DNA from 2 places in the Clostridium sp. 001 genome. Region 2 is predicted to be linked to the other one. Evidence: riboswitches for the same ligand, from Rfam matches in the RefSeq annotation. Region 2 holds a riboswitch; the other holds the start of a gene.
What was found. A riboswitch is a leader RNA that binds a small molecule or an ion and turns the genes downstream of it on or off. The one in region 2 is predicted to bind thiamine pyrophosphate.
Positions count from the first base shown of each region.

Region 1 (10,616 bases), 210 kb from region 2:
AGTTTTTAAGTATGATTTCAATTTTGTTATTATATTTTTGGATATTTCTCATTAAAGCATCCTTTACATAAATTTTGTTCTTCATTAAAAATTTAGCAAAATTCCTCTAAACTTAAATATTCTAAAGTAGTAGCACCTATTTCTTTTCTTATTTCCTCTATACTTTTACAAGCTGCTATAAGTTCCTTTTTTATTCCTATATCAATACCTAGATGACAGCAGTATTTTATAGAAGGTGATGCAATTCTAAAATGAACTTCTTTTGCTCCATTTTTTAATAAAGATTTAACAACTTTTCTACAACTAGTTCCTCTAACTATAGAATCATCTATAACTATTACCCTTCTCCCTTTTATTTCATTAAACAAAGGACTTAACTTTATGTCTACCATACTTTCTCTTAGATTTTTATGCGGAAATATAAAACTTCTTACTGCATATTTATTTTTTATAAAACCTAGCCCATAAGGAATTCCAGAAGCCTTTGAATAACCTATAGCTGCAGGTATACCAGAATCCGGTACACCAATAACTATATCCCCTTCAACAGCATGATTTTTATATAACTTTTTTCCCGCACTAATTCTAGATTCATACACACTTATTCCATCTATAATACTGTCTCCTCTAGCAAAATATATATATTCAAATGAACAAAATCCATAATTTTTTTCTTAAAAACATTAACACTTTCCATTGATTTATTACTTATAATAATCATTTCTCCAGGATTAACATCTCTTATAAATTCTATTTTCAGAGAAGATAATGCACAACTTTCTGAACTTATAACATAATTGCCATTTAATTTTCCTATGCATAATGGTCTTATGCCTAAAGAATCTCTTACTGCTATTAATGTATCTTTAGTAGAAAGAATTAGAGAATAGGAACCTTTTAAATATTTAAGTCCATTAATAAACTTGTCTTTTATTTCTACATGAGGTTCCATTTCCAAAAGCTTTAAAATTACTTCTGAATCTGAAGTAGTTTTAAAAACAGCACCTTTGGCTTTTAATTTTTCTTTAAGCCCCTCTGCATTAGTTATATTTCCATTATGTGCAATAGCAATTTTCCCTTTAAGCTCTTGTAATTTCTCCACATCAAATACCTGAGAAACTAATCCCATACCTTTATAGCAGTTAATCTGTTCTCCATCTGAAATTGCTATTCCTGCACTTTCCTGTCCTCTATGTTGAAGAGCCGAAAGGCCATAATACATGATATTACCTAAGTAAATATCTTCATTGGAAAATACGCCAAAAATTCCACAAGCCTCTTTCGGCTTATCTTCTTGAATTCCTTTAAGCTCGTACATCAATCATCATCTCTTAAAACATTTAAATTTTTTCCTTCCATAACCTTATTCATATTTCTAACAGCACACATTTTTCCACACATAGTACATGTATGTTCACCTTCTGGTTTTGATTCTTCTCTATATCTTCTTGCCTTTTCTGGATCTATAGATAAATCAAATATTTTTTTCCAATTAAGCTCTCTTCTAGCTTTACTCATAGCATTATCCCAGTCTCTTGCACCTTTTATTCCCTTTGCAATATCTCCTGCATGAGCTGCAATTTTAGTAGCTATGATTCCTTCTTTCATATCTTCTAAGTTTGGAAGTCTTAAATGTTCTGCTGGAGTTACATAACATAGAAAATCTGCTCCTGAAGATGCAGCTATTGCTCCTCCTATAGCTGATGTAATGTGATCATAACCTGGTGCTATGTCTGTAACTAAAGGTCCTAACACATAAAATGGTGCATTATGACACAATTTCTTTTCTATCTGCATATTTGCTTTTATTTCATCTAAACTCATATGCCCTGGTCCTTCTATCATAACTTGTACATTTCTCTTCCAAGCTCTTTTTGCAAGCTCTCCTAAAGTCATAAGCTCCTTAATTTGTGAAGCATCTGTAGAATCCTTTATAGCACCTGGTCTGCAAGCATCTCCTAAACTTATAGTTACATCATATTTTTCACATATATCTAAAACCTTATCAAAATGCTCGTAAAAAGGATTTTCTTTTCCATTTAATTCCATCCATGCATATATTAAAGCTCCACCTCTGGATACAATATTCATAAGTCTTTCATTTCTCTTAAAAATTGCTGCAGTCTCTCTATTTATACCTGCATGAATAGTCATAAAATCCACACCATTTTGCGCATGTTTTTCGATTACACCTAAAAGTTCTTCTTCAGTTATGTCTTTTAATTCTTTGTCATAAAATCCCACTGCATCATACATAGGCACTGTTCCTATCATAGCAGGTGACATTTCTACTAGTTTAGTTCTAAATTCTTCAGTTTTTCCAAAGCAACTTAAATCCATTATAGCTTCTGCTTTCATTTCTAAAGCTGTCTTAACCTTTTCTAGTTCGTCCTCTATGCAATTGCAGTCCTTTGAAATTCCCAAGTTTACATTTATCTTAGTTTTAAGGTATTGTCCCACACCTTCTGGATCTAATGATTTATGATTTTTATTAGCTGGTATTACAACTGCACCCTGTGCAACTAATTCCATTAGTTGTAGTGGTTTCATATTTTCTTTAGCAGCTACCCTTCCCATTTCCTTTGTAATTATGCCTTTTTTAGCAACATCCATTTGTGTCGTGTAATTCATTTTAAACATCTCCCTTAACATATTTTTCAAAAACTATGTTAAATAAAAAAGGAGGTGATTCTAAATCTCCCTCATATTCATCTTTATATAAATAAAAAAATGCAACCTTATAAAGTTGCATTTTAAAACTATATAAAGCTCTTCCCTACGCTGGAATTATCCAGATCAGGTATGAGGGTCAGAACTAACAGTTCTATCTCAGCCTATAACATAGACCCCCCTAGATTATTTAATTTTACATGTAAATTATATCATATATGTTTAATTTTTTAAACTGTACATTTTTATACCTTCAATAAGTAATTGGAGATTTACACCCAAATACCCCTTTAACTTCTTATAATAAAGTTATAATATAATTATAAGGTTTATAAAAAGATCCAGATTTATATACATTAACATTTTAATTAAAAATTGATAATGTTGAATTAATTATATTTTATAAATCTAGGAAACCTAAAGAAAGGAGATAATCGTATTGGGAATTTATTTAGACAATGCTGCTACATCTTATCCAAAACCACCTGCAGTTGTAGATGCAATTTCAAATTTTATGAAGAACATAGGGGCCACTGCAGGAAGAGGAGCTTACAAATCAGCTATTGAAGCTGATAGACTTATATTTAACTGCAGAGATAATATATGTAAGTTATTTAACGGTAAAGACCCATCTAACATAATCTTTACTTATAATATAACAGATTCACTTAATCTAGTAATAAATGGGATCTTAAGTCAAGGAGATCATGTTATCACAAGTAGCTTGGAGCATAATTCTGTATGGAGGCCCTTAAAAACTCTTGAACGGGACATAGGTATAGAAATATCTACGCTTCCCTGTACAAATGAAGGAATATCAAAAGCCTGTGATATAGAAAAATTAATAAAGAAAAATACTAAGCTAATTGTATTCACTCATGCTTCTAACGTGCTTGGAACTATTCAACCTATAAGGGAAATAGGAGCTATAGCCAGGAAACATAAAATTCTATTTTTAGTAGATAGTGCCCAGACAGCTGGAGCTTACCCTATAGATGTACAAAAAGACAACATAGATATTCTTGCTTTCACAGGTCATAAAAGTCTTTTGGGACCTACTGGCACAGGAGGACTTTTAATAAATTGCAATACTAATTGTATAAGGCCATTAAAATCTGGAGGAACTGGTGAGGATTCCAAAAATCCATATCAACCTGATTATTATCCTAATAAATTAGAAGCAGGCACCTTAAATGTAGCTGGAATAGTTGGTTTAGGAGAAGGAATTAAATACATATATGATCTAGGGATACACAAGATAAGAGATAAAGAAAATGAAATAATTGAGTATGCCCTTAAGAGATTAGAGGAAGTTCCAGGAATTCATATATATGGCCCAAAAGATGCGAAAAAAATAGTAGGTGTTATTTCATTTAATATAGAGAATACGTCTGGTGAAGATATTGCTTTTAAGCTGGATAAGGAATATGACATAATGATAAGAGTTGGATTTCATTGTGCTCCAACAGCCCACAGGATAATGGGGACTTATGAAATTGGTGCTATTAGAATAGGTATTGGATATTTTAATAAAAAGCAAGATATAGATGCATTAGTAAATGCTTTAAAAAATATAGTTTCTGAAAAATAAGTAAAAACCCCCTTTAACTTTTGTATAAAAGGGGTTTTTACTTATTTTATTTATTAGCAGTAGTATTTTTATTATCTACATCTACGGCGTTTTTTCTTAAAGAAGATATTACTTTAAATACAATCATTATAAGTGCTATTCCTGCCACTGCTGAAATAATGTAACCTACAACGTCATTCATTCCTTTTATAGAATAATCCGATGCAATAGCATTATAGTGCATTCCATTTTGAAATCCTTTAGGTATATATCCTATAAGAGATTTAATACCATCTGAATCCCATTCACCAAATGCATCTCCGGAAGCTAAAAGTCCCAAAGGGCATAAAACTACAAGAGCTGCCAAAAGTCCATAAAGTGGTTTTTTGCTTCCACCTTTATTTTCATATATCACATCCGGTGACATTTTCTTAACATAAGCATATACTGCTGCAGTTATTGCTCCCTCAAGTATTCCTACTAAAAGATGAGTTCCTACCATTGCCGGTACAGTTATTTTTAAAGGATAAGGACAATAAAGTGCTTTTCCAGCTGCATCTGTAAATAATAAAGGCTGTAGGCCAAATTCAACAGATGCCATAAAAGATGCCGCCACAATTCCTACATACGATCCTATAAAAGCTGCAATATATTCCCCTTTAGGGCTCTTCAGTTTACCTTTTATAATGCTGTATAGAGTATATCCTACAAAAGGCATTATAAAAGCCATGTTAAAAGTATTAGCTCCAAAAGCAAGTATTCCTCCATCCCCAAAGAAAAGTGCCTGTATAAGTAGTGCTATAGTAACTGCAATAGTGGCTGCATAAGGTCCAAGTAAAATTGCTATCAAAGTTGCCCCTACTGCATGAGCTGTTGTTCCTCCCGGTATAGGTACATTAAACATCATTATAAGAAAAGAAAATGCTCCGCAAACACCTAGCATAGGCATTTTTTTTGGACTTATTTCACTTTTTACCTTTTTTACGGCCTTTGCCCAAACTGGCAGCATTACCACTGCCATAACAGCACAGGTTGATGGACTTAAATAATTATCTGGAATATGCATAATAAAGACCTCCTAGAATTTTAAAAAAAATATATAAATTTGTATTCCTTTAATATACATAGCAATATATATGCCAATCTTCTATATATTTTTAATAATTTTTGCAGAACATTTTTAATAGGCGTCAGCAGTAGGACAAGCTCTGATATTTAATTCAAAAATTTTATGCTAAAAAATTTTTCTAAGTTCATTGGTATCAAAATGATACAAAATCTATATCAAAATGAGATTATACTTTAATTTTATATCAAAATGATATAACTAGAATGCTTGAAAGCAGATTAGCCCTCAAGCATTTCATCTGCATGATAGGAACTTCTCACTAGTGGGGAAGATGATACAAATTTAAAACCCAATTCTAAAGCTATTTCTTTATACTTTTTAAATAGATCAGGATGAACATACTCTACAACAGGATGATGCTTTGCAGAAGGTGGTAAGTACTGACCTATTGTAACAATGTCACAATCCACCTTTCTTAAATCCTTTAATACTTCTATAATATCTTTTTCTTTTTCTCCAAGCCCCAACATAAATCCTGATTTTGTTAAAATTGAGCTATCCATAATCTTAACTCTTTTTAAAAGTTCCAATGAACGCTTATAAACTGCCATTGGTCTTACTTCTTTATATAAAGCAGGTGTGGTCTCTACATTGTGATTTATTACATTAGGTTTTGAATTCACTACTTTTTTAAGTGCAGTTTCACTTCCTTTAAAATCTGGTATTAAAACTTCTACTGTTATATTTTTGTTAAGCTTTCTTATTTCCTCTACAACACTAGCAAAATGAGAAGCTCCTCCATCTTCTAAATCATCTCTTGTAACAGACGTTATTACTGCATATTTCAATTTTAGTTTATCCACTGCTTGTGCCACATTAAATGGTTCTTTTTCATCAACTTTTTCAGGTTTGCCTTTAGTTACATTACAAAAAGTACAATTTCTAGTACAATTTTTCCCAAGTATCATAAAAGTTGCCCTGCTTTTATTAAAACATTCCATTCTATTAGGACAATTTGCCTCACCACATACAGTATTTAAAGAATATTTTTTAAGTATATCCTTTACATCCTGAGAAACTTGTCCGCCTCTTATTTTTATTTTTAACCACTCAGGTTTTCTCTTATACATAAAATACAATCCCTCGTTTCTTCTTTAAAATATGCTAATTTTTTAACACATCTCCACAAAATTAGTATACTACTATTTAAACATAACCTCCATAATATCTTTTTTGTTTATATTATGCATATATCTTTCCATGTCTACGTTTTCAAGTGCTTTCAGAATTTCTTCTTTTTCATACCTAATTCCTAGAAACTTATTTTCCAATTCACCAATCTCGCAGCTGCTGAAAAAATCTCCAAAAAATTTTATATTACCTATAACACCTTTTTTTACATATATATTAACCTGTACAATTCCTCCTGGAAATTTTTTCTCGTTAGAATAATTAAACTTTTTAAGATGTCCATAATTCCATTCCCAAGTCTCATATTTATGATAACATATTTCTTTTATTTTTTTCCATTCCTCTTTTGAAAATGTATATATTTTAGGATTTTCATCTTCACTTATAACTGATTTCATCAAAAATTCTTTGAATTCAATTATAGTCATATCACTTTTAATATAATCATATATATTTGTAACCCTGCTTCTTACAGATTTAACAGCTTTATCTGAAAATTTTATAGGGTTTACGTAAAGAGCATCATTCAAATTTTTCATATTAACAGAAAACAAAATACTTCCGTGATGCAAAATTTTATTTCCATGTTTATATTGGGCATTTCCTGAAATCTTTTTACCATCTATAACCAAATCATTTCTACCAGAAAGCTCTGCGTTTACAGATAGTTTTTTCAATGCTCTTATTATAGGATACGTAAAATTACTAAAATCTGCAAAAGCATTGTTTTCACCTACAGATATAAAGGTAAAATTTAAAGTTCCCAGGTCATTGAATATAGTTCCTCCCCCTGACATTCTTCTTACTACTGATAAATTATGTTTTTTTATATAGTCTATGTTTATTTCTGAAAGGGTATTTTGATTTTTGCCTATTAAAACACAGGGTCTGTTTCTCCAAAGGATAAAACAATCCTCATTGAATGTTTGCATTACATATTCTTCAATTGCATGATTCATATATGGGTTCGTATTTTGGTGCTCAATAAATAACATTTTCATTACTCCTTTTTTAGAATAGACTTTTCACCAACGCTTATCTACAAAGCTACCTAAAATGAATTATACACAATAAGTTTAATATTTGAAAGTAATTATTCAGTAATTAAATTATATTTCGATACTTGTAATATATAGATAAAAATGTAAGAAGGGGTTATTGTGGATTCAATTACAATTAACAAATCAATTTCCTGTAAAGCCAAGTGCAATGTCAGTGAGAATAAGACTTCATCTAGTCACAATAATACTACAAATTTTAAAGATAAAGATGATTCAAATATATCCAAAGATGGGACTATACTCTGTAACTTTTTTAACCGCATTGAAAGCTCTAGTAAAGACAACGCTGAACTTTCTTCACTATCAAAATATACTTCAGAATATAAAAAGATAAAAAAAGAAATTTTATCTGGTGCTTATGGAAGTGATACTAAAAAGTACATGAGTTTGCTTGACAATGCATTTAAAGGCACCTTAGATAATTTTTCAAATTCACTTATCAAATCACTTACTAAAAACACTACGAAAAACACTACGAAGATGTCTTATTCATCTCTAATTAAATTCCAAAAGCAATACGAAACGGGTACAACCCTAACCTGGATATTTAGAGAAGAAAATAAAGAAGTACTACGTAAAATAGAATACTATAAGAAAAAAAGAAATAATCAAATGGTAACTTCTTTGACTCAATTAAGCCATACTTATAAACATATAATAAGCAATATCTCAAATACAACAACTATGATAATGGACAATATAAATGACTCTTTCAATTCAAATAAACTTACATAAGAGATCCTTTTAATGCCTAATGTCTAAAAGGATCAAGTAAAAATATTTTTAATGCATTACCGTAAATTAACAATGTATAAAAAAGTATTAAATGTTAAATACTAATACTAATAAAAAAGTTTTTAATGGCAGCAAAATTATTTTAAAAATTACTTTGATTATAGAGTCAAATTAATGTATAATATGTTTATTAGGTAACATCAATATTTAATGTGAAATTTTAAGATTTGTTGTTAATTTTACATTTTTGTGTTATACTAATGTAATAATAAACACCGATATACAAAATCAAGCTATATCAATTATAAGTGTTTTATCTTTAGGAGGATAATAAATGAAAATAGGAACAGTAAAATGGTTTAACTCAGAAAAAGGATTTGGATTTATCGAAGTACCTGGCGAAAATGATGTTTTCGTACACTTCACTGCAATCCAAAGTGATGAACCAAGAAAAAATCTTGAAGAAGGTCAAAAAGTTCAATTTGATGTTGAAGAAGGACCAAAAGGTCTTCAAGCTGCTAACGTTGTAAAACTATAATTTATAGCTTACAATATTAGAATAAAACATCTTAACATAAATGAATAGAATGTTTTACCACCTCTGAATAAAAGGTGGTTTTTTATACCTTTGAAAAAAAGGGATATACAAGTATTTGTATATCCCTTTTTTAATTTCCAAGTACCTGCTTTTTTAACTTAAGTCCAGTTTCTGTAACTGCAAGTCCTCCAAGTGCTGTCTCCCTAAGTGCACAGGGAAGTTGTTTACCAACCCTATACATTGCCGAAACAGTATCATCAAAAGGTATTCTACTGTATACACCTGCCATAACCATATCTGCTGTAGTTAGTGCGCTTACAGTTCCTGAAACATTTCTCTTGGCACAAGGTACTTCTACAAGACCTGCTACAGGATCGCAAACTAATCCTAATACATTTTTTATCACTATAGCACTGGCATTTAAAGCTTGCTCTGGAGTACCGCCCATCATCTCAACTACTCCTCCTGCTGCCATAGCAGCTGCAGAACCACACTCTGCCTGACAGCCACCTTCAGCTCCTGACATAGTGGCGTTTTTAGCTATTATCATTCCAATTCCAGTTGCTGTGAAGAGCGCTTGAATCAATTCATCCTCGCTCTTGTTTAGCTTTTCTCCTGCACTTATTATTGCCGCAGGTATTATTCCACAGGAACCTGCTGTAGGTGCAGCCACTATCTTTCCCATAGCAGCATTAACTTCCGAACATGAAAGCGCCCTTGCCATGGCTTTTATCATAAAATCTCCAGTTAAACTTTTTCCTTCCCTACAATAATTATTTAATATGTAAGCATCCCCACCTATAAGTCCGCTTATAGATTTTACTTTATTTTGCAATCCATATTCTGCAGAATTTTGCATTACTTTAAGATTCTTTCTCATCTTCCCCAAAATTTCTTTCCTGCTGGAATCTCCCCTTTTAATTTCTTCCTCAACTGTATATTCCCATATTTTCATACTTTTTTCTCTACATATTTTTATAAGTTCATATCCGGTATTAGCCATCTATCATTCCTCCTCTGTTATAGGATTTATAGCTCTTATCTTTTTTATATTTGAAATTTCATTTATTTCATTTACAACATCCTCGGAAATTAAATCGTCCACTTCAAACACCATAGTTGCTCCAGAACCTCTAGTACTTTTTCTATATACTCTCATAAAAGCTATGTTTATTTTATGTTTATAAAGTATATCAGATACCTTTGCAACCATGCCTGGTACATCCATATGATTTATCAATATAGTAGGGTAATTTCCTGTAAATTCTATTTTGTCTCCATCTACTTCACTTATTATTACATTTCCTCCACCTATAGATGAGCCTACCATTTCACAAGTTTCCCCATTATCCTTTTCTATAATAAATTTGACTGTATTAGGATGAACGTCTCCTAAATCTATTTCTTTAAATTCAATTTTAATTCCCTCTTTCCTTGCCAAAATAATAGATTCTTTTAGATTTTCATCCCAGGGATCCATTCCCAGTATTCCAGCAACTAAAGCCTTGTCTGTACCATGTCCTTTATAAGTTTTAGCAAAAGATCCATGAAGCAGAAATTGTACCTTTAAAATTTTGCCTCCTGCTATAGTCCTTGCAATTTTACCCAGCCTTGCTGCCCCAGCTGTATGAGAGCTGGAGGGTCCTATCATTATGGGTCCTAGAATATCAAAAGCACTATATTCTCGCATATTAAGCACATCCTTTCATTTTAGCAGCTTTTATTATATTATGGTCATTCAAGAACTAGTATATAATTAAACTAAAAAAATTGCACTAGGCT
Region 1 covers NZ_CP020473.1:1,325,896-1,336,511, forward strand. The annotation lists gene B5S50_RS21520 (phosphoribosyltransferase family protein) at 93-599, opposite strand; gene B5S50_RS21525 (amidophosphoribosyltransferase) at 611-1,318, opposite strand; gene thiC (phosphomethylpyrimidine synthase ThiC) at 1,318-2,631, opposite strand; TPP riboswitch at 2,757-2,863, opposite strand; gene B5S50_RS05950 (aminotransferase class V-fold PLP-dependent enzyme) at 3,110-4,261, shown strand; gene cbiM (cobalt transporter CbiM) at 4,308-5,306, opposite strand; gene lipA (lipoyl synthase) at 5,588-6,439, opposite strand; gene B5S50_RS05965 (lipoate--protein ligase) at 6,512-7,495, opposite strand; gene B5S50_RS05970 (hypothetical protein) at 7,661-8,296, shown strand; gene B5S50_RS05975 (cold-shock protein) at 8,631-8,834, shown strand; gene sdaAA (L-serine ammonia-lyase, iron-sulfur-dependent, subunit alpha) at 8,965-9,837, opposite strand; gene sdaAB (L-serine ammonia-lyase, iron-sulfur-dependent subunit beta) at 9,841-10,524, opposite strand.
Region 1: another riboswitch for thiamine pyrophosphate. It lies ahead of thiC (phosphomethylpyrimidine synthase ThiC); the one in region 2 lies ahead of thiW (energy coupling factor transporter S component ThiW).

Region 2 (10,616 bases):
AAAATGCATTAAGTCACAGTATAGGAGGTGGTTATTTCAATTATATTTTAATGATTTTAGTATTTTTATTAAATTTAGCAGTCATTCGAAATATAACAGTACACTTTTTTTCAAAAGATAAAAAATTGTTTCATGATAAAATAAGCAGTACAAGGTTAACAGTGACAAATTAAAATAATGTAATGCTTATAAAAGTGCTATGAATAAATTCAAATTTGATGGGGATTTTCAGCTAATAGTACTTGATTTAATGGTACCTTTCATAGATGGATTTGAAATAATAAGAAGAGTTAGACAAAAAAGTACTGTACCTATACTTGTAATATCAGCAAAGAATATGGAAATGGACAAAGTATCTGCTATAAGTATGGGTGCAGATGATTATATTGTAAAACCATTTTCACTGCCCAAGGCATTTGGGAGAAAATAACAAGTCGAAGATTTTTCCAGAGCTTAAAGCTAAAAGGGGTAACTATTTTTGGTGGAACAGGAGCAGTAAACAAGGACGTTGAAAATGAATTATCAAAGATAACTGGTAAGTAACAAGAAAATAAAATTAGAAAGATGACATACAGGTGTCATCTTTCTTTTTATATAATGTTTAAGAAAGGATGTGCTTAATAATGAAAAAAGAAATACTTGCATTTATTTTTGATGGATATGCTGATTGGGAGAGTGCTTACATATGTTCGGAACTTAATGCACCAGAAACAGAATATATTGTTAAAACTTTAAGTTTTGATAAAGAACCTAAGATATCAATGGGAGGCTTTCATACCATCCCAGACTATTCTATAAATAACTATCCTAAGGAATTTGCAATGCTTTTATTAATTGGCGGAAATGCATGGACGGAAAAGAAAAATAATAATGTTAAACCTATAGTTGATTATGCACTTGATCATAATATTCCAGTAGCAGCAATTTGTGGTGCCACCTTTTTCATGGGCGAAAATGGTTATTTGGATAATAGAAAACATACAAGTAATACATTAGAATTTTTGAAATCTCAGTCACCTCATTATAAAGGAGATAGTAATTATATTGAGAAACAAGCAGTAAGTGATTCCAATGTCATTACTGCAAATGGAACAGCAGCATTAGAATTTGCTAAAGAAATTATGCTATATTTAAAGGTTAAACCTGCAGATGAAATTAATAAATGGTATGAATTTCATAAACATGGAATGTATCAAAAGTAAATTACACTTGAGAAAATAGTATAATTATGATTATTTATATCTAGATATATTTTTAAATATACATTTATAATCAAATGTGTTATAAATGTATATTGCACTCCCAGCCAAGGATAATACCAATAGGCTATATATGATTATAAATTTTACTTTACTATGTTTGTCCAGTTTATAATAGGAATCTGTTTTATACCTAATGGTAAAATTATACGTTTGATAAGCACCTGATGCCATAATAAAAAGTAATATTATCTTACTTTTTAATTTATTTACTGATATAAACAAATATATTAAAAATGGAAATCCAATATAACATAGAATAGGAGATATTGATTCAACTATATGTCCGCCATCAAGAGGCTTTACAGGTATTAAATTGCTCAAATTTATTATTATTGAAGTGAAACTTAATACTAAAAATGTATAATCTCCTGCAATATAATAAATTATATAGCAAATAAGACCACATATCCCTCCTAATAATGGTCCGCCCAGTGCAATAAGTGCATTTTCTTTGCAATTTTTAGGATCTTCATGAGTTATATACGCTCCAATTGGGGTGAACCCTCCAAAAGTGACATTCAGTTTCAAAAATTTTGCTGTAATATAATGTCCCAGTTCATGAACAATAAGAATAGATAGATATCCTACTGCATATTTAAAATTTATAGCAACCCCTAATACTAAAACGGTGAAAGAAATTATTAAAGTATTGGATAATATTTTTTTAACATTTAGCTTCTTATTTAAATTCTTTTTTCCTGTCATTTATGTATCTCCTTGTAATATTTACAGTATTACTTGCAGGAATATTTTTGACAATGCTAAGAATTGTATGGAAGTGTAAATTGAAAATTGAGAGACTTAAACGGAAAGGAATGTAGCCAATAATATAGCAATTAAGAATTCAATCTTGCATAAAGAATACCTTTTTTAATTGCTTCTGCTAATCCTTTAGGATTTTCCCAAGCCATTGAATGTCCTGCTGCTTTTACAATTTCAATATTTATATTGTGTTTTCCAAGCTCAATTTGGTCATCATCTGGAAGAGATTTTTCACCAAATATAAATGTTTTTTTACACTTAAGTGAATACAGCATGTCACGCCATGATGGATTTCCTCCCTCAACTGCAGATTTTGAAATTCTACTAATTGCTGTAGATGAGCAAACTGATAATGCTGATGCCCACATAGAATTATGGATAGTATTTTCATTGATAACTTCATCGAATATACTATTCACAAAGTCGTCTTCTCTAAAGCTCCCAAATTCATAACTTGATGAATCTTCACTGCTTTTATCTAGATTTGATTCGCTTAAAATAATTGCCTCAACACTATCTTTACATTTATCTGCAAGTTCAATTGCAATAGGTCCACCTAAACTATGTCCAAAAATAATAAATTTATGTAGATTTAAACTCTTAACGAAATTATATAAGTACCCTGCATGTTCTTTTACAGTATACAAATAATTATCAGGTTTATCGCTAAAGCCACTTCCAAGCAGATCTACTAATATTCGTCTGTGATTTATTAAATCAACCTGTGCAGCTACTTCTGGATAATCAAATGATCCGGCACATCCTAAGCCATGAATAAATAGTATAGGTGTGTCTTCACCAGGAAAATCATGATATCTCATTTTATTTTTCAAATTGTCTACTATGTATTCTTTCATAAAATCCTCCATATTTAATAAATATACAGTCTTAAATCTGTAATATAAAGTGATAAGTGTTTTTAGATACAAACCTCAAACAAATTCATTATAACATATTTATTGATACTTTTTGAGTTTATGAAAAATTAAGACCAATTTTAAATATGCCTTCTAGTAAATATATGTAGAAATTTTACTTGAAGCTTACGCTGCGTAAGCATTTATATTTATAGATAAGGTTACATTATTTCAAGGAGGGGAAAATATGGATCTTAAGATTCAATATAATTGTTTAAATATTAATTGGGATGACGTATGTGAGATATTGAAAAAAGCTGGAATGTCATATTTTGAAGGAAAGGTGCATGAGAAAGCTTTTAAAAATAGTCATACCGTTATATTTGTTTTTGATAATAATAAATTAATTGGTTTTGGTCGTGCAATTTCAGATGGAACTTACCAAGCTGCAATTTATGATGTAGCAGTATTACCTGAATATCAAGGTAAAAATGTTGGAAGAACAATTGTTAATGGTATTTTAAATCGTATTCCACAGTGCAATTTTATATTGTATGCTTCGCCTGGTAAAGAAGCTTTTTATGAAAAATTAGATTTTAGAAAAATGAAAACAGGAATGGCATTGTTTTACAATAAAGAAAAAATGCAGATAAAAGGCTTTATTGAATAGATCCTGACAAGTGAAAGACAGAAACATTTTTCCAGCCAATTTGCAAAGCACAAGTGCCTTAAGCCCCTTGAATTAAATGGCTGAGGCCACTTTTTTTGCTTGAATGTGAAAAAGTGAAAAACGGTTGCAAAAATTTCAACAGAAGTTGAACCTTAACATGAGATGTATTTAAATAATGGTATAGTAAATTGCATTAGTCCAAATAATAATACTTGAACTTTAACATGAGATGTAAAGATAAAAGATGACAGTAAATATGAGTTTTAGCATGATAGAATATATGGAATAAAATGTTTATCATATATAAATGGAGGAATGATGCCATGGGAGAATTGTCCACCTTGCCCAATATTGGAAAAACAGTTGAACAACAATTAAATCAAGTTGGGATAGAAACGATAGAACAATTAACAAAGATCGGAAGCAGGGAAGCTTGGTCGAGAATAAAAAGCATTGATCATTCTGCGTGTATAAATAGGTTGTATGCTTTGGAGGGTGCCATAGAGGGGATTAGGTGGCATAATCTTTCAGAAGGAGTAAAAGAAGAACTGAAAGATTTTTACAATACATTTAAATAATTGTGCAATTAGTTCACATAATCAAATATAGGATTTCTAATTGAAGTCAGATTCCAAGTTAGAAATCCTATACTTTTAAAAATTAATATTAGCATCCATAAAACTGTAGATATTTTTCAATATTTGATTTTATATATTCGGCACTGTGATTACCACAAAATACATGATTTTGAGAAGTTACGCCTTTTTCCTTCAATATTTTATGTAAAATTAAACAGCCTTCATAAAATCCACCTTCGTCCTTATCTCCAGCATCAAGATATACATCAATATCGGAAGAAATATTATTGTTTCTGGCAATATGTATGGGATCATATTTTTCCCATATATCCATGTCTTTAAAATATGGTTTGTCTTCATCTTCAAGTTTCAGTTCTAAAGCAGGCATATGTCCTCCAACTTTTGAAAACATAGATTGATGTCTTAGGGCATTGTGAAGGGCTGCATAACCACCGGCAGATATTCCACCTATGTATCTTCCTTTTCTATCTTTTATGGTATTAAAGGTTTTATCTGTTAGAGGTATTATTTCTTTTATAAAATAATCTTCATACATTCCAAGATTTATGATTCTATTGCTATTCTCTGGATCAGGTACTTCTTTACAGATTAAGGATGAATTCAAGCCGCGGCTGTTTTCATATCTTGGACATACAATTATCATAGGTTTTATTTTTCTGCTATTTATCATTTCATCGGTTTTAGTATCTATACCAAGCTCAAGAAGTATATTTTCATTTCCACTTCTTCCATGTAGAAAATATAATACAGGCAGGGGAGCTGAGTCATTATGGCTTTCAGGCAAGTATACTGATACAGCCATTTCTTTACGAAGTATATTGCTGTAAAAATTTATTTTTTCTACTTTTGATTTTTTCACTTTTTATCACCACTTTAAAAATTTTGTAATTATTAATAGAAGGTACTTGTATTATAATAATTGTATTGGAGGTATAAAGCAAGAATTGTATTGCTTAAATTTAGCACAATTTTGATCATATATTTGGGTGTTGTTCATATATGATAGTCTGTATTCTATTTTGAATGTATGAAAAATTGATTATTGACTGATGCCTTGGGTACTGGTTTATACTATGAATAGTATCTAAGGGGGAATTTTTAATGAAGATAAGTGAAGTTATGGAGATCACATCTCTTACAAAAAAGGCCATAAACTACTATGAGGAAAATGGACTTATCAGTCCTTCAGTAAATAAGGAAAATAACTATAGGGATTATACTAAAGAAGATATTGAAAAATTAAAGCAAATCTCTGTTTTAAGAAACTTTGATATACCAGTAAAAAAGATTAGAGAAATATTAGTGAACCCTAAAGAAATGGAAAAGATATTTACAGAACATTTAAATAAGATAAAGGCAGAAATTTTAAATATGGAAAGATCCAAGGACATTTTCCAGCTGTGCATAAATGACATTAATTTTCCAAATTCCGATGTAGGCAAAGTTACTGATGACATGATGCTGTTAAAAAGAAGCCTTGACATGAGTGAAAGGGAAAAAGAAGGATATATGAAAAAAGAGCTGACACGCATCTTTCCTGGATTTTTTGGTAGATACATTTGTTTGAAGTATTCAAATTACCTTGATGAGCCAATTGACAGCAGGGAAAAGGAAAATGCCTGGATTCATCTTGTTAAAATACTTGACGACAGTCATGAGTTAAAAGTTAATAAAGAAATATTAGAAAGCATGGAATCAGATGAAATTGATTGGAATTTGCTTGAAGAAATAATTAAAAACAGAGATAAAGATTTTTATTCAATGAATGAAGAAGACATTCAAAATTATGTAGATAATTTGTATGATGCTGAGTTAACTGAAAATGATTTGAAATTATTAGAGCAGTTTATAAATTATGCAAGTTCTAAGGATAATATAAAATATGTGAACGATTTACTTAAATTAATAGATGAAGATTTAAAGGTACTCAGTTCAAAGTACAAAAAATTTCAAAAAAATCTTTCATCAGTTAATTGTGAAATGAAAAAAGTGTACACAGAGAATTCAAAAGTTAGTGCTGATGAAATTGAAAATAATATGGGTACAACTACTTTACCTGAGATGACTTTTGTTGGCTGTGAATATAAAAAAATTATTATACCTGGCAAAACACCTAAGCTAGTTGAGAATTTTAGAAAAAGGATTGATGAAATTAGTAACGTGATAAATCCTGGTGATATTTATACGATAAATGGAATAGACAGTCTACCTCAATATGAAAAGCCTAAAACTTTAATTCACAAATTCAGATTTTCATTTATAGTAGGGGTACAAGTTTTAAAAGCAGAACAAATACCGAAAGACATGCAAGTATTTACTATACCTTCTCATAAGCATGCTTGGTATACTACTTTAGAAAGTAAAAGTTTAAAGAGCTTTATGAAAAATGAAATACCTTTAATTACATTTATTTCCCAGGCACATAAGATTGTTAAGTTTCCCGTGCTGACGTTATATAGAAGTGACTATAAAGGTACCAGGGAGTCAGCTGTTTATAACTATATGCCGGTAGAATAGATGGAACGTACTTGCTTCAGGTACGTTCTCAAATTTTTAAAGCCATTTTATCCTATTTTAACTCACACTTTATTTTGTTTATTATAGTATTATCAGAAATTGTAAATAAATTATCTATAAGATCAGTTCTAAAACTTCCTATACCGGTAACATGCTGAGAAAGTTCTCCGCATATTCCCATAAGTGATACAGCTAAAATAGTACTACCAAATATATCTAAGGAAGAAATATAACTTGCTATAAGTGCAGTAACCATACATCCTGTACCTGTTACCATTGAAAGCATTTCACAGCCGTTTTTTATTAAATATGTTTCGCTGCCGTTAGTTATTACATCTACTGCACCAGTAGCTGCAATAACAGAATTTGTTCTAATGGATAGTTTTTTCACAATTTCTATATTGTCATCTGTTATCTTATCACATTCTCCTGCATCTATTCCTTTTGCATTGCTTTCTATACCACAAATTGATCTTATTTCAGATAAATTACCTTTGATGACGTCTGGATGACACTGAGAAATAAATTTTTTTGCATAATTAAACCTCAATTTACTGCAGCCAACACCAACAAGATCGATTACTTGAGGAATCTTTTCTTTAAAAGCCGTTTTACCTGAAATCAACATGGATTTCATTCTAACATCGGTTATATTTCCAAGGTTAACGCCAAGTGCGTTAGAGGCAGATGTAATTTCAGAAACCTCTAAAGGATGTTCGGCCATGATAGGCTTTGCCCCGATAGCAAGTATTACATTTGCACAATCATTTATTGAAATTGGATTTGTAATATAATGAATAAGGGGTTTTTTTATTTTAACACTGCGTTTTATTTGCAATAGGTTGTTTATCGGTATCTGTTGATTTGTCATAGACTTTTACCCCCAAGTTTTTCTGAATCTTTATAAGCATTCCATTTTTGCTTAATGCTCCTAAAAAAATAAAGGCAATTATTCCACCAATAATTGTAGCAGTAAAGAACAAAGGAATATAAAACATAAGTGAAAGTCCTTTTTTGCCCCAGAAATATGTCATAATAGGCGATGAGACAATAGCACCTATAATACCTGTTCCAATAACTTCACCTAAAACTGCAAAAATTAAAGTATTCTTAGATATTCTATATAAAAGTCCTGCCAAAAAAGCTCCAAAAACAGCACCCGTCAAAGCTAAAGGTGGAATTCCCATAAGAAACATTCTTATAATTCCAATACAAACAGCACAAAGCAGCGCATACCAAGGTCCAAAAAAAACTGCACATGTAATATTTATAACAGAAGACATAGGACACATTCCTTCTATACGAAGAATTGGCGAAATGACAACTCCCATTGCCACCATCATTGCAAGCATAAGTTTTTTTAATAGTTTCGAGTTTCTTTCCATAATAAAATACCTCCATAATAATATTTATTTTCTAAAGTTGTCACATAGGAAATAAACATCATTATTGTAGGCATAATTTTAGAGTAACCAAATAGCAATTCCCTATATGACAAATCATATTGGTCGCGGTCGAAGCTCAAAAGCTTCCTCTCACCTTGAAACACAAGTTCCCTCGCTATTTAGTTGTACTTTTGTTATAAAGCCCCGGGCGCTCCCCCAATGCTTTTTAAATATAAAAAATGGAATATACCTTGTAAGGCACATTCCATTTACACTCATAAAACATATAAAAATAGTATAAATTAAATATTTCCTTACGTCGGCATTATCCGAATCAAGTTATAGGTCGAAGTATATACTTCCTCTCAGCATGCTTAAACAGGCTCCCTTTTTATGAAAATCATACCATATGTTTTCTATGTATGCAAATTTTTTTTATTTTATTATAAATATTTTTTAAATCCTTTAACGACATCATTGTTATATCCAATTGATTCATAAAATTTATGAGCATCTTTCCTCTTGAAAGCCGATACCAACATGGTAAAATAGCAGTCTCTCTTCCTGGCAAAGTTTTCAATAAAAGTCATTAGAGTCTTTCCGATTCCCATCCGTCTACAATTGTTTTTTACAATTACATTTTCAACAACCATAAATGGCTTACATTCGCCGCCAAGGTCCTGGCAAATAATACCTAACAATGAACCAACTAAATTATTATCACCATCTTTTGCTCCAATTAATATATAGTTTTTATTTGAATTAATTAATGTAAACTTATCTTTGAATTTTGGAAAATTTGTTTTTTTACTTAAAAGTTGCTCATATAAATTTGATAAGTCATTTAAATCATCATATGTTATTCTAGTTATAGTAACCAAATTTATTTCACTTCCTTTTTAAAATTCTAAGTTCACATCACATTATAGTTTAGAATTTTACATTTTTTATTGCTTTTACTGCTGTAAATATTGTTTAAAATGCTTTGAAATAAACACTATGCAGAAGGCCATTCTTAAAAATTTTTACCGTGTACATCTGCAGCTGACTGATCTATTTGTGTGCTTTTTTTATTATGCATTCTAAAAGCAGTGAGCACTGCTCCGAAGGCACATACAATAGTCAGAACAATATATACATATCTCATTCCATATACAAAAATATCATCTCTTCCTATAACATAGTCTGTCACACGATATCCAATTTTAATGCTCATAAAACTATATAGGAGACTCGTGGAAAGTATAATTCCTATAATTTGTCCTAAGTTTCTCACAAGAGAATTGACACTGCCGGCTATTCCCAGTTTATTTTTAGGAACTGTTGACATTATGAGTGAATTATTTGAAGGTTGAAATAATGATTGTCCTAAAGCTAATACCACAATATAAATTATAATCTTCGTGATAGAAGAATATTGATTTAAAAATGACAGAAATATAAAACTTATACTCATAAGCAAAAGTCCTAAAAAACTTAAAAGTTTGGAGCCTATTTTATCTGACAAATTTCCTGAAAGCGGAGAAATCACAGCCATGACTAAAGGCTGTACCATCATTATAAGACCTGTTATATTAGAGTTTAGTTTCATTGCATCCTGAAGATAAAAAGGTATTATAATTGTTGAAGCACTTAGACAAATGAATGAAATAGATGCACAAAACAAGCTTAGAGAAAATACATTGTTCTTAAAAATTTTCATTTGTATGAGAGGTTTTTCTATTTTATTTTCTAATACAATAAATACTGCTATAAATAGAATGGATACAATAAATATTGTAATTATAACAGGATTCTTATATCCGACCTTCTGTCCTTGAATCAGGGAACCAAATAAAAGTACCATTGACAGGAAAATAAAGGTTGATCCTTTTACATCAAGTTCACTATTTATTTCTTTATTTTGGGTTTTACTATGAGGCAATACTTTTAAAGCAGTGATAAATGCAATTACTCCGATAGGTACATTGACGAAAAATATATAATTCCAGCTTAAATAGTAGGTAATAAATCCACCTGCAGGTGATCCTATTAAGGTTCCCAAGGCAACAGAGGATGCCAAAATTCCAAGGGCTTTTCCCCTTTCATTTCTTGGAAAAACCTGAGTTATAATACCTTGATTGTTAGCCATGTAAGCTGAAGCACCAATGCCTTGTATAATTCTAAATATAATAAGTTCTGTAAATGAAGTTGAAATGCCGCACATGAAAGAAGCTATAGTAAAGACAACCATTCCAAATTTAAATACCTTCATTTTGCCTATTATATCACCTAGTCTTCCAAATATTAAAATAGTTGAGCAAATCGAGATGATATAACTTGCTACAACCCATTCTATAGACACCATGGGTACTGAAAGTTTTTTTGACATTACAGGCAGAGCTACATTCACAATATTAGAAACAAGACAGGACATAAAAGTCATAGATATAACAACAAGTAAAATTCCGTATTTATTTTTATATTCCATGTTAGTTAGATAACCCCTTTCTTTTTAAAATAGTAGTATTTTATTGATATTTACTAGTGAAACATCTAGATATATAATAACAATATACATATTG
Region 2 covers NZ_CP020473.1:1,538,966-1,549,581, reverse strand. The annotation lists gene B5S50_RS07000 (VanZ family protein) at 1-173, shown strand, start outside; gene B5S50_RS06995 (response regulator) at 200-430, shown strand; gene B5S50_RS06990 (type 1 glutamine amidotransferase family protein) at 624-1,202, shown strand; gene B5S50_RS06985 (site-2 protease family protein) at 1,233-1,967, opposite strand; gene B5S50_RS06980 (alpha/beta fold hydrolase) at 2,099-2,881, opposite strand; gene B5S50_RS06975 (GNAT family N-acetyltransferase) at 3,129-3,551, shown strand; gene B5S50_RS06970 (TfoX/Sxy family protein) at 3,875-4,129, shown strand; gene B5S50_RS06965 (esterase family protein) at 4,218-5,009, opposite strand; gene B5S50_RS06960 (MerR family transcriptional regulator) at 5,252-6,667, shown strand; gene thiM (hydroxyethylthiazole kinase) at 6,720-7,505, opposite strand; gene thiW (energy coupling factor transporter S component ThiW) at 7,483-8,052, opposite strand; TPP riboswitch at 8,347-8,452, opposite strand; gene B5S50_RS06945 (GNAT family N-acetyltransferase) at 8,496-8,933, opposite strand; gene B5S50_RS06940 (MFS transporter) at 9,068-10,522, opposite strand.